Regions from separate parts of the Streptomyces sp. B1I3 genome, predicted to be linked through region 3. Evidence: riboswitches for the same ligand, from Rfam matches in the RefSeq annotation. Region 3 holds a riboswitch; each other region holds the start of a gene.
What was found. A riboswitch is a leader RNA that binds a small molecule or an ion and turns the genes downstream of it on or off. The one in region 3 is predicted to bind cobalamin.
Positions count from the first base shown of each region.

Region 1: it holds a riboswitch for cobalamin, as region 3 does, so the genes downstream of both, QFZ58_RS12680 (ribonucleoside-diphosphate reductase subunit alpha) here and QFZ58_RS03125 (ABC transporter substrate-binding protein) in region 3, are expected to answer to the same signal.
Region 2: it holds a riboswitch for cobalamin, as region 3 does, so the genes downstream of both, cobN (cobaltochelatase subunit CobN) here and QFZ58_RS03125 (ABC transporter substrate-binding protein) in region 3, are expected to answer to the same signal.
Region 4: it holds a riboswitch for cobalamin, as region 3 does, so the genes downstream of both, QFZ58_RS28035 (cobalamin biosynthesis protein) here and QFZ58_RS03125 (ABC transporter substrate-binding protein) in region 3, are expected to answer to the same signal.

Region 1 is NZ_JAUSYD010000001.1:2,808,434-2,812,639, reverse strand. Features, by position in the region: gene QFZ58_RS12680 (ribonucleoside-diphosphate reductase subunit alpha) at 1-1,756, opposite strand, end outside; cobalamin riboswitch at 1,894-2,025, opposite strand; gene mctP (monocarboxylate uptake permease MctP) at 2,321-3,955, opposite strand; gene QFZ58_RS12670 (DUF3311 domain-containing protein) at 3,952-4,206, opposite strand.
Region 2 is NZ_JAUSYD010000001.1:3,858,225-3,862,430, forward strand. Features, by position in the region: gene cobN (cobaltochelatase subunit CobN) at 1-2,023, opposite strand, end outside; cobalamin riboswitch at 2,087-2,228, opposite strand; gene QFZ58_RS17705 (cobalamin biosynthesis protein CobG) at 2,343-3,668, shown strand; gene QFZ58_RS17710 (precorrin-8X methylmutase) at 3,730-4,206, shown strand, end outside.
Region 3 is NZ_JAUSYD010000001.1:617,750-621,955, reverse strand. Features, by position in the region: gene QFZ58_RS03130 (acyl-CoA dehydrogenase) at 1-1,752, shown strand, start outside; cobalamin riboswitch at 2,131-2,318, shown strand; gene QFZ58_RS03125 (ABC transporter substrate-binding protein) at 2,349-3,422, shown strand; gene QFZ58_RS03120 (iron ABC transporter permease) at 3,608-4,206, shown strand, end outside.
Region 4 is NZ_JAUSYD010000001.1:6,172,887-6,177,092, reverse strand. Features, by position in the region: gene QFZ58_RS28050 (class II aldolase/adducin family protein) at 1-2, opposite strand, end outside; gene QFZ58_RS28045 (inorganic phosphate transporter) at 312-1,574, shown strand; gene QFZ58_RS28040 (hypothetical protein) at 1,586-1,807, shown strand; cobalamin riboswitch at 1,959-2,089, shown strand; gene QFZ58_RS28035 (cobalamin biosynthesis protein) at 2,218-3,165, shown strand; gene QFZ58_RS28030 (cobyric acid synthase) at 3,162-4,206, shown strand, end outside.

The DNA of each region.
Region 1 (4,206 bases), 2.2 Mb from region 3:
CGTAGTGGTCCGGGTGCAGCACACCGCGGGCGGCGCGGGTCTGCGACCAGGCCGGGAGGGGGCCCGACCGCTCGGCGAGGTCGCACGACGCCTCGTAGGCGGCGAGCATGATCCGCTCGGAGATCCGGGTGGACAGCGCACGGGCCTCGGGGGAGTCGAACGGCAGCCGGAGCTGGAAGAAGACGTCCTGCAGACCCATCGCGCCCAGGCCCACCGGGCGCCACCGGGCGTTGGACCGGCCGGCCTGCTCGGTGGGGTAGAAGTTGATGTCCACGACCCGGTCGAGGAACGTCACGGCGGTACGGACGGTGGCGTCCAGCCGCTCCCAGTCCATCGTCCCCCCGTCGACGAACGCGCCGAGGTTGACGGAGCCCAGGTTGCAGACCGCCGTCTCACCGTCGTCGGTGACCTCCAGGATCTCGGTGCACAGGTTCGACGAGTGCACCACCCGGCCCGGCTCGGCGGTCTGGTTCGCGGTGCGGTTGGCGGCGTCCTTGAACGTCATCCAGCCCTGGCCCGTCTGCGCGAGCGTCCGCATCATCCGGCCGTAGAGCTCCCGCGCCGGCATCGTCCTGCGGGCGAGGGCCTTCGCCTCCGCCGCACGGTAGGCGGCGTCGAACTCGTCGCCCCACAGGTCCACCAGTTCGGGCACGTCGGCCGGGGAGAACAGCGACCATTCGGTGTCCGCGTCGACGCGGCGCATGAACTCGTCCGGGATCCAGTGCGCAAGGTTCAGGTTGTGCGTACGCCGCTGGTCCTCGCCCGTGTTGTCGCGCAGCTCCAGGAACTCCTCGACGTCCGCGTGCCAGGTCTCCAGGTAGACGGCGGCCGCGCCCTTGCGGCGGCCGCCCTGGTTCACCGCGGCCACCGAGGCGTCGAGCGTCTTCAGGAACGGCACGATGCCGTTGGAGTGCCCGTTGGTGCCGCGGATGAGCGAGCCGCGGGCACGGATACGGGAGTAGGAGAGGCCGATGCCGCCCGCGTGCTTGGAGAGCCGGGCCACCTGGTGGTAGCGGTCGTAGATCGAGTCCAGCTCGTCCTTCGGCGAGTCGAGCAGGTAGCAGGAGGACATCTGCGGGTGCCGGGTGCCGGAGTTGAAGAGCGTGGGGGAGGAGGGCAGGTAGTCCAGCCGGCTCATCAGCCCGTACAGCGCGGCGACCTCGTCCAGCGCCCGCGGCGACTCGTCCTCGGCGAGACCGGCCGCGACGCGGAGCATGAAGTGCTGCGGGGTCTCGATGACCTGCCGGGTGAGCGGGTGGCGCAGCAGGTAGCGGCTGTGCAGCGTCCGCAGCCCGAAGTAGCCGAACCGGTCGTCGGCACCGTCCGCGAGGGACTGTTCGACCAGGGCGTCGAGCCGCGCCGCGTGCAGGGCCACGAACGAGGCTGTGCGGTCCGCGATCAGACCCTCACGGTGCCCCACGGCGATCGAGGCGGAGAAGGAGACCGCGCCCTGGCCCGCGGCCTCGTCCGCGACGGAACGGGTGAGGAGCCGGGCGGCGAGCCGGGAGTAGGCCGGGTCCTCGGAGATCAGACCCGCCGCGGCCTCGGTCGCCAGTGCGCACAGCTCGGCCTCGTCCGACCGGGCGCTGCGGCCACGCAGCGCGGCGGCGGCGACCCGACCGGGGTCGGTGTCGGGCAGATCGACGGTGAGATCGGTCAGCGTCCGCAGCAGTGCGGTCCCCGGCCCGTCGGTCGTGGCGTGCGTGGACTCGGCTGACGCGGTGGCTGAAACCGGATCGGCTGGCGCGATGGTCACGTGGGGCTATCCCTCGCTCGGCTCGGGGCCGGCGGGAGCGGGGCAGCCGACAGGGCGGTGCCCGGGGAACGGACAGCACTCCGCACGGCGTCCACCGGCCCTCCGCGGGGCCCGGACGTCTCGGCGTCCGGATCGGTCGAACCGGACGCACCGTCGGCAGGTCTTCGGACTTCCGGGTGCGCGGGGGCACGCCGGTCACACCGTTGCGGGACAGTTCCGGATTCGCACCGGATTCCCCTGCGGCGACAGCGAGCACGAGCATACATGTGGGGGCCGCCTGCTGAGGCAGCCCCCACATGTTGTGTCGTGACGGGTCAGAGCTCCAGACGGAACGTCAGCAGCGAAGGACCCGGCAGTGGCTCCCGGTTCCGTTCCGGAGCCCGTGCGAAGCCGAGGCGCGGCAGTCCGCCGCAACCGGCGTGTGCGGCGTACCTGCTTTTCCGGGCGTCCTGGCCCGGGTGGGGCGCGCCCGGCGGCCGTGGCCCGGGGTGGCGAAGGGCCCGGAAACGCCTGAGCCGCCACGCCCCGGTGCGGTGGGGCGTGGCGGCTCGGGCAGGCGGGGTGTCAGTGACCCGCGGGGGAGCCCACCGTGGCCGGCGGGAGCTCCGCCTGCACGCCCGGGTCGCCCACATCCGCGGTGTAGTCGGACGGGGAGGTCTCGTCCACACCGGCCGGTGCCTTCACGGCGTTCAGCACGAACGTGAGGACGACGACCACGATCACGTTGAGCACGAACGCGGTGAGGCCGATGTAACCGATCTCGCCGATACCCGGGATCTCCTTCGAGGATCCGCCGAAGTGCTTCTGCGTCGGGCTGGCCACCCCGTACGCGGCCACCGTGCCGTAGATCATGCCGACCGCCCAGCCCGCGATCAGGGCCCAGCGGTGGAACCAGCGGGTGAACAGGCCGCCGACCAGGGCCGGCATCGTCTGGAGGATCCAGATACCGCCCAGCAGCTGGAAGTTGATGGCGACCGTCTTGTCCATGGTGAGGACGAAGGCGAGCGCACCCACCTTGACCAGGAGCGACACCAGCTTGGAGACCTTGGTCTCCTGCGCGGGTGTCGCGTCCGGCTTGATGAAGTCCTTGTAGATGTTGCGGGTGAACAGGTTCGCCGCGGCGATCGACATGATCGCGGCAGGCACCAGGGCTCCGATGCCGATGGCGGCGAAGGCCACCCCCGCGAACCAGTCGGGGAACATGTCCTCGAACAGCTGCGGGATGGCGAGCTGGCCGTTGTCCACCTTGATCCCGGCCGCGATCGCCATGAATCCGAGCAGCGCCAGCAGACCCAGCATCAGCGAGTACAGCGGCAGGATCGTGGTGTTGCGCCGGATGACCTCGCGGCTGCGGCTGGAGAGCGTCGCCGTGATCGAGTGGGGGTACATGAAGAGCGCGAGTGCGGAGCCCAGGGCGAGTGTGGCGTAACCCCACTGCCCCATCTCGCCCGGGACGATGGCGCCGCGTGGCTTGCCCGTGGCCTCACTCGTCTGCGAGAACGCCTCTCCCGCCTTGGCGAATATGTCGTCGAAGCCGCCGAGCTTGATCGGGATGTAGATGATCGCCACCGCGATGACCAGATAGATCAGGCCGTCCTTGACGAAGGCGATGAGCGCGGGTGCGCGCAGCCCCGACGAGTAGGTGTAAGCGGCGAGGACGGCGAACGCGATGAGGAGCGGCAGGTCCTTGACGAACCAGTGCGTGTTCTCACCGCCGCCGACGCCCATGACGTCGAGCACGGCCTGGATGCCGACCAGTTGCAGCGCGATGTACGGCATCGTGGCGAGGATGCCGGTGAGGGCGATCGCCAGCGACAGCCCCTTCGAGCCGAACCGGCCGCGGACGAAGTCCGAGGTGGTCACGTAGCCGTGCTTGTGCGAGACGGACCAGAGCCGCGGCAGGAAGGTGAAGATCAGCGGGTAGATGAGGATGGTGTACGGGACGGCGAAGAAGCCCGCCGCTCCGGCCGCGTAGATAGCCGCGGGCACGGCGACGAACGTGTACGCGGTGTAGAGGTCGCCGCCGAGCAGGAACCAGGTGACCCAGGTGCCGAACGACCGTCCGCCCAGGCCCCACTCGTCGAGGGTGGCCTCGGTCTCGGCCTTGCGCCAGCGCGCGGCCATGAAGCCGACGACCGTGACGGCCAGGAAGAAGAAGATGAACACGGCGAGAGCGACGCCGTTCACGCCGTCCTTCATGCTGACGCACCCCCCTTGCGGGAGCGCTGGTCACGCTGCCACAGCTTGTACGCGATCATGGTGAGTGCGGTCGAGATGAGCACCCAGAGCATCTGGTACCAGTAGAAGAACGGAATGCCGATGAAGGTCGGTTCGACCTTCGCGTACGAACTCACCCAGAGCATCGCCACGAACGGCGCGATCAGGCAGAGCGCGATGACCACCCTCGCGGGTGTCACGGTCGGTGGCTTCGTATCGGTATCTTCTGACAT
Region 2 (4,206 bases), 3.2 Mb from region 3:
CCGGGGCGCTGCCCAGGACGTGCAGCCCGTCGCGGATCTGGACGTCCTTGATCTCACAGAGCCAGCCGTCGAGATGCATGATGAACTCGTCGAAGCCCTCGTCCTCCGGCCGGTCCTCGAGCCCCAGGTCGTGGTCGAGCTTCGCGGCCTGGATGAGGGTCCAGATCTGGGCACGGACCGCCGGGAGCTTGGCCGGGTCCATGGCGGCGATCTGGGCGTGCTCGTCCAGGAGTTGTTCGAGGCGGGCGATGTCGCCGTAGCTGTCGGCGCGGGCCATCGGCGGTACGAGGTGGTCGACGAGCGTGGCGTGCACCCGGCGCTTGGCCTGTGTGCCCTCGCCCGGGTCGTTGACCAGGAACGGGTAGACAAGCGGCAGGTCGCCCAGCGCGGCGTCGGGTCCGCAGGCGGCGGACAGGCCGGCGTTCTTGCCGGGCAGCCACTCCAGGTTGCCGTGCTTGCCGAGGTGGATCATCGCGTCGGCGCCGAAGCCGTTGTCGTCGGCGGACGCGGCGATCCAGCGGTAGGCGGCCAGGTAGTGGTGCGAGGGCGGCAGATCGGGATCGTGGTAGATCGCGATCGGGTTCTCGCCGAAGCCGCGCGGCGGCTGGATGAGGATCAGCAGGTTGCCCCGGCGCAGGGCGGCGAGCACGATGTCGCCCTCCGGGTTGCGGGACCGGTCGAGGAACATCTCGCCGGGGGCTGGCCCCCAGTGCTCCTCGACGGCCTCGCGCAGTTCTGCCGGCAGCGTGGCGAACCAGCGGCGGTAGTCGGCGGCCGGGATGCGGACCGGGTTGCGGGCCAGCTGCTCTTCGGTGAGCCACTCCTGGTCGTGGCCACCGGCCTCGATGAGGGCGTAGATCAGCTCGTCGCCGTCCCCGGAGACCAGTCCCGGGATCTCTTCCACGGGACCGAAGTCGTAGCCCTCGGCCCGGAGCCTGCGCAGCAGGGCGACGGCACTGGCGGGGGTGTCGAGGCCGACCGCGTTGCCGATGCGGGAGTGCTTGGTCGGGTACGCGGACAGCACCAGCGCGATCCGCTTCTCGGCGGCCGGGATGTGGCGGAGCCGTGCGTGGCGTACGGCGATTCCGGCGACCCGGGCGGCCCGCTCGGGGTCGGCGACGTACGCGGGCAGGCCGTCCTCGTCGATCTCCTTGAAGGAGAACGGCACGGTGATGAGGCGGCCGTCGAACTCGGGGACGGCGATCTGGGTGGCCGCGTCCAGCGGCGAGACGCCCTCGTCGTTCTCCTCCCACGCGGCGCGCGGGCTGGTCAGGCACAGCGCCTGGAGGACGGGCACGTCCAGGCCGGTGAGGGCGCCCGCGTCCCAGGACTCGTCGTCACCGCCTGCCGAAGCGGTGGCGGGTTTCGTCCCGCCCGCGGCGAGGACCGTCGTCACGATGGCGTCGGCGGCGCGGAGTTCGTCGATGAGTTCGGGTTCGGGCGTGCGGAGCGAGGCGACGTACAGCGGGAGGGGGCGGGCGCCCGCGTCCTCCACGGCCGTGCAGAGCGCCTCGACGAAGGCGGTGTTCCCGCTCATGTGGTGCGCACGGTAGTAGAGCACCGCGACGGTCGGGCCGGTGACGTCCCGGGCCGTGCGCTCCAGCGGGCCCCAGGCGGGGGCCGGGGCGGGCGACTCGAAGCCGTGGCCGGTGAGCAGCACCGTGTCGGAGAGGAACCGGGCCAGCTGCTCCAGATTGGCCGGACCGCCGTGCGCGAGGTAGGCGTGCGCCTCGGCCGCGATACCGATGGGCACGGTGGAGGCGGCCATCAGCTGGGCGTCGGGGGCCTGTTCACCGGTGAGTACGACGACGGGCCGGCCGGTGGCGAGGACGTGGTCGAGCCCCTCCTGCCAGGCGCGGACACCACCGAGGAGCCGCACGACGACGAGATCCGTGCCCTCCAGGAGCTGCGGCAGGTCCTCGACGGAGAGCCGGGACGGGTTCGCGTAGCGGAAGCCGACCGGGCCGCCGGAGGCACGGGCGCTGAGCAGGTCGGTGTCGGACGTCGACAGGAGCAGGATCATGCGGCGTCAGTCCTTCCCCGGGGTGTCCACGCCCCGGGCGGTGTCGGATTGGGGTCCTGGCCGGGCCGGGACCTCGGGGATGGGAGTTCCTGACTCGCACGGCCGGATGGCCGGGCTCACAGTGGCGGGACCGCGCCGGAATCTCACCGGGCTTCCTCCCATGTCGCCGTATGGCGATGGCGGACCCAACGGACCGCCGCTAGGCATAGTAGGCGGCGGGTGGGGGGTCCTGACCAGACGGCCCCCGCCCCTGCCGGGACCGCGGGCGGTGTCCCGTACGTCACAGTGACCGTAGGGGTGCGCTCCGGTCACGGTCGGTATGCTCGCCGCCATGTCCGCCTCCCCCCTTCCACCCCGGTCTCCGGGCGATGCGTGCGCCCGGAGCAGCGGTGACGCGTGCCCCGGCGCACTGCGTCTGCACCGGGCGGACGACGGTGCGCTGGCGCGTATCCGCATACCCGGCGGCATTCTGACGATCCGTCAGGCAGATGCCCTGCGGCAGGTCGCCGAGCGATTCGGTGACGGTGAGTTGCATCTCACCTCCCGCGGGAACGTGCAGGTGCGCGGGCTCCCCGCGGACTGCGGCGCGGAGCTTGCCGGGCTGCTCGGACGGGCCGGACTACTGCCCTCCGCACGCCACGAGCGGGTACGCAACGTGGTGGCGTCCCCCCTCTCCGGGCTGGACGGCCTCGGGGCCGCCGACGTCGGACCGTGGCTGACCGGACTGGACCGTCTCCTCTGCGCGAGCGACCGGCTGACGGCGCTCTCCGGGCGCTTCCTCTTCGCCCTCGACGACGGCCGCGGCGATGTCGACGCCCTCGGCGCCGACCTCGCCCTCCTGGGCCGCGGCGACGGCAGCGCGCTGCTGCGCGTCGGCGACACGGACGCCGTCCTGCGTGTACCCGCCTCCGACGCGCCCCGCGCCGCGCTCCTCGCCGCCGGAGCCTTCCTGGACGCGGCCCGGGACACCGGCGCCTGGCGGACGAAGGACCTGCCGGGTGAGGTGGCGTCCGCGCTCCCCGACGACGTGCTGCGACGGCTCGGGCAGGCCGGCATCGCCGTCGCCCCCGGGTCCCACCCCCGCCCTCCCGAAGCTCTGCGCCCGGCTACCGGACGCCTCCCGGGCAGCCGCGGCGAGGCCGCGCTGTCCGTCGGCGTACCGCTGGGACGGCTGAACCCGGCGCAGTGGCGCCTCCTGTCGAGCGCCGGCGGACTCCGGCTCACCCCATGGCGCGGAGCCGTCGTCACCGGAATCGCTCCCCACCGCGCGGACAGCCTGCTCGGCGCCCTCACGGAGGCCGGACTGATCACCGGGCCCGGCTCCCCGTGGGCCGGTGTCGGCGCCTGCGTCGGGCAGCCCGGCTGCGCGAAGTCACTGGCCGACGTGCGGGCCGATGCGGGGGCCGCCGTCGGGCCGGCCGGGCGGCTCCCTGTGTACTGGTCCGGCTGTGAACGCCGGTGCGGCCATCCGCACGGGGAGTGGATCGACGTGGTCGCCACCCCGGACGGACACCGGATCTCCCATGTACGGGGGGATCGGACCACCGCGACGTCCACGGTCCGGGACGACCCGGCCGCGCTCGCCGCGGCCGTGGCGGCGGCCCGGGGCACGCACACCGCGGCGCCCCGGGGCACGCACACCTGACCACCACGACCACCTCCTGTACGACCTGTTCGACCTGTTCGACGAAGAAAGCGACAGCACTGTGCATCAGTACGAGAAGGACGGACCGGCGATCTACCGCCAGTCCTTCGCCACCATCCGCGCGGAAGCGGATCTGGCAGGGCTGCCCGCCGACGTGAGCCAGGTCGCCGTCCGCATGATCCACGCCTGCGGCATGGTCGACCTCGTGCGCGATCTCGCCTTCTCGCCGAACGCCGTGGCCGACGCCCGCGCGGCGCTGCGGTCCGGTGCGCCCATCCTCTGCGACGTCGCCATGGTCGCCAGCGGGGTCACCCGCAAGCGGCTGCCGGCGGACAACGAGGTGATCTGCACCCTGTCGGACCCCGCCGTCCCCGAGCTGGCCGCGGAGCTCGGCACCACGCGCAGCGCCGCCGCCCTCGAGCTGTGGCGGGACCGGATGGAGGGTGCGGTCGTCGCCGTCGGCAACGCCCCCACCGCGCTGTTCCGGCTGCTGGAGATGATCGAGGCGGGCGCGCCGCGCCCCGCGGCCGTCATCGGC
Region 3 (4,206 bases):
GGCGGAACGCCCGAGGAGAGGCTGGATCTCGCCTATGAACGACTGCGGATCCTCAACCGCTCGCTCGACAACGGAGCACGTCTCGCCGCCGACCCGCGCGCCCTCGCCGCGCTGCACGAATGGCTCGGGCCGGTCGACCCCGCGCTCACCACCGTCGCGGGCATCCACTACAACCTGTTCCTCGGCAGCATCCTCGACCACGATGTGGTCGGTCACCGCGATCTGTCGGACTACCTGGCGATGCGCCGGATCGGGACCTTCCTCTGTACGGAGGTGGCGCACGGCAACGACGCGGCGGCCATGGAGACCACCGCGACGTACCACCCCGCACGGGACGGCTTCGTCCTGCACACCCCGCACGCGGGGGCGCAGAAGTTCATGCCCAACACCAGCCCGGCGGGCGGGGCCAAGTCCGGGCTGGTCGCGGCGCGGCTGATGGCCGACGGCACGGACCACGGGATCCGGCTCTTCCTCGTGCCGCTCACCGACGACGTACAGGCCCTGCCCGGTGTCCGGGTCCGCCGGCTGCCGGCCCGGATGGGCAGCCCGGTGGACCATTGCCTCACGTCGTTCGACCAGCTGTTCGTGGCGCGGGACGCGCTGCTGGGAGCGCGTGAGGAGGACGCCGGCACGGGGATGTTCACCAGTACTCCAGGCGGGCGCCGGCGCCGCTTCCTGACCTCCATCGGCCGGGTCACCTCCGGCAGGATCTCCATGAGCGCATGCGCGGCGGGCACGGCCCGCGCGACACTGGCGGTCGCGGTCCGCTACGGCGGTCACCGGATGGTCTCCGGGCCCCGGGGCACGCGTCCCGTCCCGGTCAACGCCCACCGCACGCACCACGGGCCACTCGCCTCGGCCATGGCGACGGTCTTCGCCATGAGCCTGCTCCACCGCCGGGTACTCGACCGGTGGGAGGGCTGTGGCGAGGAGAGCAGGGCAGAGGCGGAGCGGCTGGTCGCGGTCGCCAAGGGGTGGATCACCTGGCAGGCCCGCGCCGTCATCGTCCAGTGCCGCGAACGCTGCGGAGCCCAGGCGTTGCTGGAGAACAACGGCATGACGGAACTGGTCACCGGGGTGGAAGGCGCCATCACGGCGGAGGGCGACAACCTCGCCCTGCACGCCAAGGCCGCGGCCGACATGCTCCTCGCCGGGATCGACGCCACCGCGGCCGGTCCGCGGGGTGCCCGGCCCGGGCCGGGGCCGGATGCTGCACCCGCCGCCACGGGGGACCTGGCCGACCCGGGCTTCCTCGGCGCACTGCTCACCGCCGTGCAGGGCATCTGGTTCGAGCGGGCCCGGCAGCGCATGCTGCGGGCCGCTGACAAGGACACACTCGGGCGGTGGAACGCGGCCGCCGGGCCCGCCCTGCGCGCGGTCGAGGCGCACGCCTACCGGGAAGCGGCCGAGGCGTACGCCCAGGCCCGCGCCGCGCTGCCCGAAGGGGCCGCGCGCGAACGGCTGGCGGAGCTGGAGCGGCTGTTCGCCGTCGAGTGGGTGGCCCGCAACAGTGGCGATCTGCTGGCCGCCGGCCTGCTGACCCGCGATCAGGTCGACGCCCTGCCCGAGGCCACCGAGGAGCTGATCGCGGCGGTCGCCGCGCACGCCCGCGAACTGGCCGACTCCTTCGCCCTGCCCCATGAACTGCTCGCCGACTGGCCGATCGCGGGGCCCGGCTACGCCGACGCCTACGACGACCCCGACGCCCCCTGGCACGGCCGCCCCGCAGGCTCCCCGCAGGACGCGCGGTGAACGGCGGACGGTACGCGCGTACAGGCGGAGGCCCGAACCGAGCGGACCCGGGCACAGAGGGACCCGTACCGGGCGCCGAGAAACCCGTCCCGGGCACCGGGGGCCGCGTACAGGGCACCAGGAATCCCGTTCCGGGCACCGAGAGACGCGGAACGTGCCGTGCCGGTGTACGCGAGGCCCTCGAAGTCCTCGCACTGCGGGCGGTCCTGACGGTGTACTGGGGCACGGTCTCCTTGCTCGCCCGCCGGCGCCGCACACCGCAGGCCGAGGTCGGCGAATCGGTTCACCGCAAGCGCTGACCGGCCGGACGGCCGGTGCGGCGGGGGATGCCCTCCCCGCCGTACCGGCCTCAGGCCCGCAAGCCCTCGCCGGACTGCGTGATAGCTTGCAGACGCCAGTCACACTCCACGTGGAGTCAGGGAATCCGGTGAGAATCCGGAGCTGACGCGCAGCGGTGAGGGGGACGGGCGGGGCCACGGCCACTGGGACACCCTCGGGTGCCCCGGGAAGGCGCTCCGTCCGGACGAACCCGAGTCCGAAGACCTGCTGGCACCCGTTCCCCCGCCGGGGGGCGGACTCCGTACCGGGCTCCGCGCATGAGCCCTGAGACGCAAAGGGACTCCGTGCCGCCCATAGCCAGCACCGTACGCCGAACCGCCCTGTTCACCGCCGGGCTCGCCCTGCTGACCGCGTGCGGGCCGGGCAGCGGCGGACCGTCGGCCGGAGCCGGCCGGGACGGCGGCGCCGGCTACCCGGTGGAGCTGGAGAACTGCGGCCGGACGGTGACGGTCGAGAGGGCCCCGGACCGCGCGGTCTCCCTGGACCAGGGATCGACGGAGATCCTGCTCTCCCTGGGCCTCGGCGACCGGTTGGCCGGCACCGCCACCTGGACCGACCCGGTGATGAAGGGTCTGGAGAAGGCCGGCGCGAAGGTCCCCCGCATCGCGGAGAACCGCCCCTCCTTCGAGAAGGTCCTCGACAAGGAACCCGATTTTGTCAGTGCCTCGTTCGAATCGACGCTCGGCAAAGGCGGCGTCGCGCCCCGCGAGCAGTTCGAGGGGCTCGGAGTGCCGACCTACGTGTCGCCCGCCGACTGTGCGGCGAAGGACAACACGGGCAGCGGTGACGGCTCCCGTACGAGACCCCTGACCATGGACAGCGTCTACGCCGAAGTGCACGACCTCGCCCGGGTGTTCGGAGTGAAGGAGAAGGGCGACGAGCTCGTCGCCGGCCTCCGGGACCGTGTCGGCAGGGCGACCGCGGGCATCGACGCCTCCCACGCCACGCTGCTCTACTGGTTCGCCAACTCCGAGGCGCCGTACATGGCGGGATGCTGCGGAGCCCCCGGCATCATCACCGGAGAACTCGGGGCGAAGAACGTCTTCGACGACACCCACGAGGAGTGGCCCCAGATCAACTGGGAGACCGTCGCGGACCGCAACCCCGACGTCCTGGTCATCGGTGACCTCACCCGGCAGTCGCAGACCGCCGAAAGCGCCGAGAAGAAGATCGAGTTCCTGGAGTCCAACCCCGCCACGAAGAACATGGACGCCGTCCGGCACAAGCGGTACGTGCTGCTCAGCGGCCAGGCCATGAACCCGACCGTCCGGACCGTCGAGGGCGTGGAGCGCGTCGCCGCCGGACTGCGCTCCTTCGGGCTCGCGGGGTGACGGACACCGAACGCGTCCCGGGCACGGGACCGCGCGGGGAACCGGCCCCCGGCCACCGCGCGACCGAGGCCGGGCGCCGCCCCGCGGACACCGTGACCGGCCCCGCCCGCCGTGCTGTTCCGGACCGCCCTGTGGTTCCGGCCCTCCGTGCTGTTCCGGCCCTTCGTGCGACGGGTGCCCGAGTCCTGCGGGGCGGCCTCCTGTGGAGCGGCGGGGCAGCCCTGCTGCTCCTGTCGGTCGCGGTCGCCGTCACGATCGGGCCCGCCCGTATCTCCGTCCCGGACGTCTGGTCCGCGGTGGCCGCCCACCTCGGTCCCGGCGACTCACGGCTCTCCCCGATCCGGGACGGCATCATCTGGAACCTGCGCATGCCCCGCACCCTGCTCGCAGCGGTGTGCGGAGGGGGCCTCGCCGTCTGCGGCACCGTGATGCAGTCCCTGCTGCGCAACCCGCTCGCCGACCCCTTCGTCCTCGGCGTCTCCTCCGGGGCGTCCACCGGCGCCGTCGCGGTGGTGGTCCTCGGCGTCGGCGGCGGCGCGGTGCCGATCTCGGCGGGAGCCTTCGCCGGAGCACTGTGCTCGTTCGCCCTCGTGCTGTTGCTCAGCCACACACTCGGCGGGACGACCGACCGGGTCGTCCTCTCCGGTGTGGCGGCCATGCAGCTCTTCTCCGCCCTCACCTCCTTCGTCGTCATGACCGCCGCCGACGCCGAGCAGACCCGGGGCGTGCTGTTCTGGCTGCTCGGCTCCCTCAGCGGGGTGGGGTGGACAGATGTGTGGCTCTG
Region 4 (4,206 bases), 5.6 Mb from region 3:
ATGCGGGTGATCCTAGGTCGCGCCCGGATCCGCCGGGCGGGCACGGACCACCCGGGGAGCACGGGCACCCCGAGGGGACGAAGTGAGCTAAGTCTCCTCAACGCCGCGAATCGGTCACGCCATATGTTCACCAACACCCGGCAAAGACCAGTCCTCGCACCGCCACGGGAGGGCCCGGCCGCCTCGTGCGCACACAAGCGGAACGACGCCGCACGGATGGGGTCACCGCGCCGCCCTGCCCAGTTCATCTTCCGTTCACCCAGGTTGCTTACGTTCCACGTGCCAATGACGTCGAGCGATTGCCTGGGTAAATGGAACACATCACGCTGCTGCTCGCGATCGTGATCGTGACAGCTCTAGTGTTCGATTTCACGAACGGTTTCCATGACACCGCCAACGCGATGGCCACCACCATCTCGACCGGCGCCCTCAAACCCAAGACTGCGGTGGCCATGTCCGCCGTCCTCAACCTGGTCGGCGCTTTCCTGTCGGTGGAGGTCGCCAAGACGATCTCGGGCGGGATCGTCAACGAGGACGGCCTCAGAACCGAGGTCATCTTCGCGGCGCTCGTCGGCGCCATCCTGTGGAACCTGCTGACCTGGCTGGTCGGCCTGCCGTCCAGTTCCTCCCACGCACTCTTCGGCGGTCTGATCGGCGCCGCGGTGATGTCGGCCGGCTGGTCCTCGATCGACGGCGGCACCGTCGTCACCAAGGTCCTGCTGCCCGCGATCGCCGCCCCCCTCGTCGCCGGTCTCGCCGCGCTGCTGGCCACCAAGCTGACGTACCGCCTCAACCGGAAGATCACCGACGAGGCGCAGCTGAAGTCGACCGCCAAGGGCTACCGGGCCGGGCAGATCGCCTCGGCCGGTCTCGTCTCCCTCGCCCACGGCACCAACGACGCGCAGAAGACGATGGGCATCATCACCCTGGCCCTGGTCACCGGCGGCGTCCTCGCCCCCGGCTCCAACCCGCCGGTCTGGGTCATCTGCGCCGCGGGTGTCGCCATCGCCCTCGGCACCTACCTCGGCGGCTGGCGCATCATCCGCACCATGGGCAGCGGGCTCACCGAGCTCAGGCCGCCGCAGGGCTTCGCCGCCCAGACCAGCGCGGCCACGGTCATCCTGGCCTCCTCGCACCTCGGCTTCTCCCTCTCCACCACCCAGTCCTGCTCCGGCGCCGTGATGGGCGCGGGCCTCGGACGCAAGGGAGGCGTGGTCCGCTGGTCCACCGCCACCCGGATGTTCGTCGCCTGGGGCCTGACCCTGCCGGCCGCGGGCCTGGTCGGCGCGGGCGCCGAGTTCCTGACCAAGCAGGGCGGCTGGGGCGTGGGCGTCGTCGCGGTGCTCCTCGTCGCGGGCTCGGGTGCCATCTGGTGGCTGTCCCGCCGCAAGCCGGTCGACCACACCAACGTCAACGCGCCGGACGCCGAACCGGCGGGCGTCGTCACCACCGCCATCGCCGCCGTCAGCCCGCCGCCCGTCGGCGGGGCCGTCCCGGACCTCAAGACCACCATCCCGGCCCCGGCCCCGTCGGCCGTGACCACGGCCGACCCGGCCCGACCGGCCACGGTGTAAGGACGAATCGCATGAACATCGACTGGGCAGCCCTCGGCACCGTTTTCGGCGTCAGCCTCCTGATCACCGTCGCACTGGTCGGCCTCTTCACCGTCGGCATCGTCGGTCTCGCCAAGCAGGCGCCGACGGCGCGGAGCGCCGGCTCCGGAGCACCGGCGCGCGTCGGCGCGTACGCCTGCTTCGCGCTGTGCGCGGCGGCGGTCGCGTACGGGATCTACCTGATCGTCGCCTGACCTTTCCGCACCCGATCGCCCTGGGCCGGACACACCACGTGTGTGTCCGGCCCGATGTGCGTCCGGACACTCCGCAGCCTCGCAGGTCAGCGGCAGGTTGACGGGCGTTCGCGGGGCATGGTGGACTGCCGTGGCCATGTACGGCGACAGCAGAGGAAGCCGGTGCGAATCCGGCGCGGTCCCGCCACTGTCACCGGGGAGCAGTCCCCCACACGGAAGTCACGGTCCGCCTCCGCGGACCGGAAGGCCGGGGGAGCTGTGGATCCGGAAGCCAGGAGACTCTCGTCGCCCGTCACGTCGAACCAGGGCGCGGACCCTGAGTGAGGACATATGCCATGCCTGGCTGCCGTGCGTCGGTCGCTGTTCCACCCGCCACCGGGACCCTTCGAGGCGCGACGGCCGGCTGATCCGTGCGAGCCGACCGCATATTCGCGTACGGCGCCACCGCCGGTCTGATCGGCGACCTGCTCCTCGGTGATCCCCGACGGGGTCATCCCGTCGCCGCGTTCGGACGGGCCGCGGCGGGCGTGGAGAGCCGGCTGTGGCGCGATCACCGCGGCTGGGGCGCCCTGCACGCGCTCGTGTGCGCCGGGGGCGCCGCGGGTGCCGCGGCGCTGGCCGCGCGAGCCGTACGGGACCGCCCGGCCGCCGCCGTGGCACTGACCGCCGCCGCCACCTGGTCCGTCGTCGGGGGCACCTCGCTGGGCCGCGAGGCCCGTGCCATCGGGGGCGCCCTCGCCGCCGGCGACATCGACGTGGCCCGGGAGCGGCTGCCGCACCTGTGCGGCCGCGACCCTCAGGCACTCGACGGGCAGCAGATCGCCCGCGCGGTGGTCGAGTCCGTCGCCGAGAACACCTCCGACGCCGTGGTGGGCGCCCTGGTGTGGGGCGCGCTGGGTGGCGTGCCCGGCCTGGTCGGGTTCCGGGCCGTCAACACACTGGACGCCATGGTCGGCCACCGGTCGCCGCGTCACCGGCGCTACGGCTGGGCCTCGGCCCGGCTGGACGACCTGGCCGGCTGGCCGGGCGCCCGCCTCACCGCCGCGCTCGCCGTGGCGGCCGGAGGGCGGCCCCGCGAGGCCGTACACGCCTGGCGGGCCGACGCCGGCCGGCACCCGAGCCCCAACGCGGGCCCGGTGGAGGCCGCGTTCGCGGGTGCGCTCGGCGTACGGCTCGGCGGGACCCTCGCCTACGGGGGCCGGGTCGAGCACCGGCCCGTGCTCAACGGGGAGAGCGGCCGGGACGTGCGGGCCGCGGACATCGAACGCGCGGTGCGGCTGTCGCGCCGGGTGAGTGTGCTGGCCCTCGGCGTGTGCGTCGCCGTGCGGCTGGCCGGAGGACGGAGGCGTCGGGCATGAGCGGCGGGCTGCTGATCGCGGGAACCACCTCGGACGCGGGCAAGAGCGTCGTCACGGCCGGCATCTGCCGGTGGCTGGCGCGCCGAGGGGTAAAGGTCGCGCCGTTCAAGGCGCAGAACATGTCGCTGAACTCCTTCGTCACCCGCGAGGGCGCGGAGATCGGGCGGGCGCAGGCCATGCAGGCGCAGGCCGCGCGCGTGGAGCCGACCGCGCTGATGAATCCCGTGCTGCTCAAGCCGGGGGGCGACCGGTCGAGCCAGGTCGTCCTGATGGGGAAGCCGGTCGGCGAGATGAGTGCGCGCGGTTACCACGGAGGTCGCCAGGAGGCCCTGTTCGGGACGGTCGTGGACTGTCTGGAGCAGCTTCGCGGCGCGTACGACGCCGTGATCTGCGAGGGGGCGGGCAGCCCGGCGGAGATCAATCTGCGGCGCACGGACATCGTGAACATGGGCGTCGCGCGTGCGGCGCGCTTCCCCGTTCTCGTCGTCGGGGACATCGACCGCGGAGGCGTCTTCGCGTCGTTCTTCGGCACGACGGCTCTGCTGAGCGCCGAGGACCAGTCGCTGATCGCCGGCTACCTGGTGAACAAGTTCAGGGGCGACGTCTCGCTGCTGGAGCCGGGTCTGGACATGCTGTACGGGCTCACGGGGCGCCGTACGTACGGGGTGCTGCCGTACGCGCACGGGCTGGGCATCGACGAGGAGGACGGGCTGCGCGTGTCGATGCGCGGTGCCGTGCGGGAGTCGGTCGTCGCGCCGCCGCACGGTCAGGACGTGCTGCGGGTCGCGGTGTGTGCCGTGCCGCTGATGTCGAACTTCACGGACGTCGACGCGCTGGCGGCGGAGCCGGGTGTGGTGGTGCGGTTCGTGGACCGGGCGGAGGAGCTCACGGACGCGGACCTGGTGGTCGTGCCCGGTACCCGGGGCACGGTGAAGGCTCTGGCGTGGCTGCGCGAGCGGGGGCTGGCCGAGGCGCTGCGGCGGCGGGCGGCCGAGGGGCGTCCCGTGCTGGGCATCTGCGGCGGGTTCCAGGTGCTGGGTG